2 regions of the Pararhizobium sp. PWRC1-1 genome follow, and region 2 is predicted to be linked to the other one. Evidence: riboswitches for the same ligand, from Rfam matches in the RefSeq annotation. Region 2 holds a riboswitch; the other holds the start of a gene.

Region 1 (3,206 bases), on a different contig from region 2:
CGAGCGTTACCAGCATGGAGATGCGATCATCGGTGGTTTCGCCCATGCCTAGAATACCGCCGGCGCAGACCTTCATGCCGGCATCGCGGACATTGGCGAGCGTCTCCAGCCTGTCGGCGAAGGTGCGCGTGGTGATGATCTGCGGATAGAATTCTTCCGACGTATCGATATTGTGATTGTAATAATCGAGCCCGGCTTCGGCCAGCGTGCCTGCCTGCTGCGGCGATAGCATGCCGAGCGTCATGCAGGTTTCCAAACCGAGCGCCTTGACGCCTGCCACCATGTCCACCAGCGTGTCCATGTCGCGGTCCTTGGGGCTGCGCCAGGCGGCCCCCATGCAATAGCGGCTGGCCCCTTCGGCCTTGGCCTTGCGCGCTTCAATGAGCACCTTCTCGACCATCATCAGCCTGGAGGCTTTCAGCCCCGTCGGAGAGCGTGCCGACTGGCTGCAATAGCCGCAATCCTCGGCGCATCCACCGGTTTTGATCGACAACAAACGGCTGATTTGCACAGCGTTGGGATCGAAATTCTCGCGGTGAACCGAGTGCGCCTGAAAGAGCAAATCGTTGAATGGAAAATTATAGATAATTTTTGCGTCATCGGGAGAAAAGCGAGCTATCTCGGGAGCTTCCCCATAAGAAATCTCGCCTATAACGCTCTTTTCAACAGGGAAATCAGCGTGTTTTTCATCTCTCAGCATCCCGCACCCATCCGATAGATTAAAAATAATAATTATCTATAATTTATCGAAGGACAGAAAACCGCAACCGCCTTTTTGATGCAAAACGGATAAATTCACGTAATGCGTGCTTTTGCGATACCCCGGCACGCGCCGGGAGCGAGCAAAATCAGGGAAAATAAGCCGTGAAAAAAACGTCAGCCGACGATGGCGAAAGCGTCGCGGGTTGCGCCGGAAGCGTTACGGACGGGTTTTTGGCCGATCCATTGTACGTGCCGCTCAAGCACAGGCGCGGCGTTTTCGATATTGCCCTGACGCAGAAATGTCAGGATGGCGCGGTGATCGTGATCGGTGCGCACTTCCCATTCGGTTCGCCAGCTGGCGAACAGGAAACGGGCACTGGCCGCATGCAGATCGCTGATGGCGGCCAAGAGGCGCGGCATGCCGCAGGGAGTAAGAATCAGCGTGTGAAAACGGCGGTTTGCCTCCTCCCAGGAGCGGACATCATGGGAATTGTCGCCCGCAACGGTGGCCTCTTCGGCTTGATCCAGAATGGCAGCCGTCAGATGCGGCGCCGCATGCCGAAGGGCCAGAACCTCAAGGGCTGCCCGCATTTGCGCCACTTCGCGCACTTCCTTCAGATCGAAGGACGCAACCCGCACGCCCCGGCGCGGTTCGCTGACCGCAAGCCCCTGCGCTTCCAGCCGGCGGAAGGCCTCGCGCACCGGCACGTGGCTGGTTCCGAACTCCTCGGCAATATGGTCCTGACGCAGCTTCGTGCCCGGATCCAATTGCCCGGTGACGATCCTGTCGGCAAGGATGCGGCTGATGCGGCTGGCAATCGTGTCTTCGCTCGCTGAGGTCATGTTTTATAGATAATTTCCCGGGGCGGCGCTGTCGAGGGCGCGATTGTAATCATTGGATATCTTCACAGTCTTCCGGCGCTCAACGAGAGCCGCACGCCGGGTGCTGCGCCAAACGGCCCTTGACGCTCCGTCCGAAACTGTGGCTAGATTGGCGCATTCACCAGGGGGGTCCCGACAAGGGGCTGAGATTCTGCTGGCATGATCGGTGGCTTTGCCGCCCTCAAGCAGCGCAGTGACCCGTTGAACCTGATCCAGTTCATACTGGCGTAGGGACGGTGCAAGCGCTGTTGAGACTCGGATTCCGTTTGCGGATTCGCGTCGGCGTCTTTTCATCATTCCGGCTCTGATGACTGGGTCTCCAACTTTGGAGCCTCAACCATGACTATTGCCGCAAAAAACATCACACCCACAGTTACCACAGGTCCGCTGCCGGCCTCCCGCAAGGTGCATATTCCGGGCGAACTCTACCCGGATATCCGCGTGCCGATGCGCGAAATTTCCGTGCATCCGACATCTGGCGAACCACCCGTTACCGTTTACGATCCCTCCGGCCCCTATACCGATCCGGCGCATATCGTCTCGATCGACGCCGGTCTATCCCGGCAGCGCCAGGCCTGGGCCACCGCGCGTGGCGATGTCGAGACCTATGACGGCCGCCACGTCAAACCCGAAGACAACGGCTTTGCCACCGGCGAACGGCTGACGCCGGAATTTCCCCACCGCAACCAGCCCTTGCGCGCCAAGAACGGCAAGGCTGTGACCCAGATCGCCTATGCCCGTGCCGGCATCATCACGCCGGAAATGGAATACATCGCCATCCGCGAAAACCTCGGCCGCAAACCGCCGAACGGAGCGCTGGTGCGCGACGGCGAGAATTTCGGCGCCAGCATTCCCGATCACGTCACGCCGGAATTCGTCCGCCAGGAAATTGCCCGTGGGCGAGCCGTCATCCCGGCCAATATCAACCATCCGGAATCCGAACCGATGATCATCGGCCGGAATTTTCTGGTGAAGATCAATGCCAATATCGGCAATTCCGCCGTCACCTCGTCGATGGCCGAGGAAGTCGAGAAGATGGTTTGGGCGACACGCTGGGGCGCCGATACCGTCATGGACCTGTCGACCGGCCGCAACATCCACAATATCCGCGAATGGATCATCCGCAACGCGCCGGTTCCGATCGGCACCGTGCCGCTCTATCAGGCGCTGGAAAAGGTCAATGGCATTGCCGAGGACCTGAACTGGGAGGTCTATCGCGATACGCTGATCGAGCAGGCCGAGCAGGGCGTCGACTATTTCACCATCCATGCCGGCGTGCGGCTCGCCTATATCCCGCTCACCGTCAACCGCGTCACCGGCATCGTTTCGCGCGGCGGCTCGATCATGGCCAAGTGGTGTCTTCATCACCACAAGGAAAGCTTCCTCTACGAGCATTTCGACGAGATCTGCGATATCGCCCGCGCCTATGACGTCACCTTCTCGCTCGGCGACGGCCTGCGTCCCGGCTCGATCGCCGACGCCAACGACGCCGCGCAGTTTGCCGAACTCGAAACGCTCGGCGAACTCACGCAAATTGCCTGGGCCAAGGATTGCCAGGTGATGATCGAAGGCCCCGGCCATGTGCCGATGCACAAGATCAAGGAGAACATGGACAAGCAGCT
Region 2 (3,206 bases):
ACGACGACAGGGCTGACACCGTCGCTCGCAGGGCTGCTGTTCATCATGCTGACCGGCGGCATCGTCTGCGGTTCGCTGACGGCAGGACGGCTGATTTCGCGGAGCGGCCGCTACAAGCCGTTTGCGATCGTCAGCGCCAGCCTGACGGTTGTGGCCTTGCTTATCTTCACGCAGATCCAGCCCGGCACGCCGCTTTATGTGATCTGCGCAATCATGGCGCTGCACGGCATCGGCATCGGGTTTGGCCAGCAGGTGCCGATCGTCGCGGTGCAGAACATCGCCTCGCGCGGCGATGTCGGGGCCGCCACCGGCGCCGTCACCCTGTCACGCATGGGCGGCGCCTCGATCGCCATCTCGATCTACGGCGCGATCATCGCGGCAGGCCTTGCCCGCGGCACCACGGCGATCCCGGGCATCACCGACATCGAAAAGCTGACGCCGCTGGTGTTGTCAACCCTGCCGGAGGCAACACGCCAGCTGGTGGCTGAGAGCTATACGGCTGCCTTCCTGCCGCTGTTCCTGACGGCTGGCGGCATCTCGTTGATCGCGCTCACTGCGGCGATTAGCCTGAAGGCCGTGCGGTTGCCGCAGAAGCCGGCGGAGTGAGGGGTGTCACGGTGACCGCCACCCTTAAAATAGGTGATGGCCTGCCTTGGGCGCCAGAAGCGGTCATGCCGGGCAACGAATGAAGTTGCCCGGCCGCTGTTTCAGCCCTTTAATCGCAAACGCGCATTCTCGAAAGGAAAGCCTTCATCGTCGGTGGCTCTTCGCGACACTTCATAGAACCCAAGCGCTGTGTAGAACCGCATGGCTTGTTCGTTCTCGGTATAGACTTCCAATGAAAGTTCGCCTTTTCGATCCACCGCATGGGTGATCAACTTGCGTCCGATTCCCCGCCCGTGCTGGTCCGGGGCAACAAAAATTCCCCCGATGAACGTGTCCATCAAGCTGATGAAGCCAACAGGTTCACCCATGCGGCAGGCCACCCAGGTCTCGGCATTGGGCAAGTATTTTTCCTCGATCAGCTGCCGCTGTTCGAGGAGTCTGGATTCACCGATGAAAGGGTGAGCGACAAGGGAAGCGTCGAGCCAAATGCCTGACAGTTTTTTGGTGTCCGTCGCCGCCACAAACGGCCGGACCACTAGATTTTGGTTCTCCATGAGAACTCCACAGAATATACATGCAAAGAAGATCAGCACCGTTATGGTGCCGAGCGATACCGCTACAGGCGGTTTAATCTAATCTTCTGCGCATAAGTCTCCTTCTGCCAATAAGTCTGTTTATGCCCGTCATATCGTGGCGTCAATGGCGGCTTCGGGACATCTGTAGCCCATCCCGCTCCAAACGGGAACGGCGCGACAGCCCGGCAATAGCCACCCGTTCTTGCCCCCTTGCCAAGCATATCCCCCGGGTCTAAACCTCCTCCTGCTCTAACGGGGTGCCGGCCGTTCTTTTTTTGAACGTTTGGCTGAGAGGCTTTTTAAAAGCCAACCCGAAGAACCTGATCCGGTTTGTACCGGCGGAGGGATTAGACGGCACATTCCAGCGCCCTATTCCCATTTTTTGGATTTATAAGGAGGCGCGGATGCGCAAGGCAATCATTCCACTTCTCGGGCCATTTTTCGCGGCAGTCGCTGCCCTCGCTACGCCGTTTTCCGCCTCGGCCGAAGACAAGGTGCTGACGGTCTATACCTATGAAAGCTTCACCAGCGAATGGGGCCCCGGCGCCAAGGTCGCGGAAGCCTTTGAGAAGACCTGCGGCTGCAAGGTGTCCTATGTCAGCGTCGCCGATGGCGTCGAGCTCCTGACCCGGCTGAAGCTCGAGGGCGCCTCCTCCAAGGCCGATATCGTGCTTGGCCTCGACACCAATCTCGTGTCCGAGGCCAAGGCGACCGGCTTCTTTGCGCCGCACGGCGTCGATACCTCGGCCGTCAAGGTTCCCGGCGGCTTTAGCGACGATACGTTCGTTCCCTATGACTACGGCCATTTTGCCGTGACCTACGACACGCAGGTGATGAAGGAACCGCCGAAGAGCCTGAAGGAACTGGTCGAGGGCGATCCGAACCAGAAGATCGTCATCGAGGATCCGCGCACCTCGACGCCGGGCCTTGGCCTGCTGCTTTGGGTCAAGTCTGTCTATGGCAAGGATGCTCCCGCCGCCTGGGCAAAGCTCAAGGATCGCGTCCTGACCGTCACCCCCGGCTGGTCGGAAGCTTACGGCCTGTTCACCAAGGGCGAGGCGCCGATGGTTTTGTCCTACACGACCTCGCCGGCCTATCACATGGTTGCCGAAAATACCGACCGCTATCAGGCTGCCGCCTTCTCGGAAGGTCATTACATCCAGATCGAAGTGGCTGGTATGACCAAGGCCGCCAAGGATCCGGCGCTCGCCAAGGACTTTCTCTCCTTCGTGACCGGGCCGGAATTCCAGTCGATCATCCCGACCACCAACTGGATGATGCCGGTTGCCGCCACCAAGGAACTGCTGCCGGAGGCGTTCGGCAAGCTGGTGACGCCGGAAAAGACGTTTCTGATGTCGTCGGACGAGGTTGCCGCCAACCGCAAGGCCTGGATCGACGAGTGGTTGGCTGCGATGAGCAAGAACTAGCGTTACGTTTGGGCAGGGCTGCCCCTCATCCGGCCTGTCGGGCACCTTCTCCCCGTTATGACGGGGAGAAGGGACCTGCTGCAAGCTCTGTCATCCGCTCTCCCCGCGTGCGGGGAGAGGGCTAGGGTGAGGGGCTGAAGGCTTTCCGCGTGCGGGAGGGCTGGATTGATGAGTGGCTGGCGGCGATGAGCAGGAACTGGACGGGCTGGGACGATCGTTTCCTCTTCTCCCCGGCGGGGAGAAGTGCCGAGCGACTGCGAGGCGATGAGGGGGCGGTTCGGCACATTCTGAGTGTTTGGCCCCCTCATCCGGCCCTGCGGGCCACCTTCTCCCCGATGGGGAGAAGAGGGGACGAGGTGACGCCCGTAAACGAGATAAAGTCATCATGATCAACCGCATGGAACGACGTTGGACGCTTGCCGCCGGTGCGCTTTGCCTTGGCGGTATTTTGCTGTTCGTCTGTCTGGCGGCTGCGGCGCTTCTCGCCTTCGACGAGCCGGGCTCAGCCAATGACGGCGTGCTGTTTGATGCCTATGTCTGGCGTGTTGCCCGGTTCACGCTGTTGCAGGCCTCGCTTTCCGCGCTTCTTTCCATTCTC

The links. Region 2 has a riboswitch for thiamine pyrophosphate ahead of thiB (thiamine ABC transporter substrate binding subunit). Riboswitches for the same ligand answer to the same signal wherever they lie in the genome.
Region 1: another riboswitch for thiamine pyrophosphate. It lies ahead of thiC (phosphomethylpyrimidine synthase ThiC); the one in region 2 lies ahead of thiB (thiamine ABC transporter substrate binding subunit).

Annotation. Positions count from the first base shown of each region.
Region 1 covers NZ_JAFCXE010000003.1:192,465-195,670, forward strand. The annotation lists gene bioB (biotin synthase BioB) at 1-700, opposite strand, end outside; gene ACP7E0_RS06875 (GntR family transcriptional regulator) at 877-1,545, opposite strand; TPP riboswitch at 1,698-1,836, shown strand; gene thiC (phosphomethylpyrimidine synthase ThiC) at 1,924-3,206, shown strand, end outside.
Region 2 covers NZ_JAFCXE010000016.1:18,538-21,743, forward strand. The annotation lists gene ACP7E0_RS22630 (MDR family MFS transporter) at 1-606, shown strand, start outside; gene ACP7E0_RS22635 (GNAT family N-acetyltransferase) at 708-1,160, opposite strand; TPP riboswitch at 1,425-1,545, shown strand; gene thiB (thiamine ABC transporter substrate binding subunit) at 1,586-2,608, shown strand; gene thiP (thiamine/thiamine pyrophosphate ABC transporter permease ThiP) at 2,994-3,206, shown strand, end outside.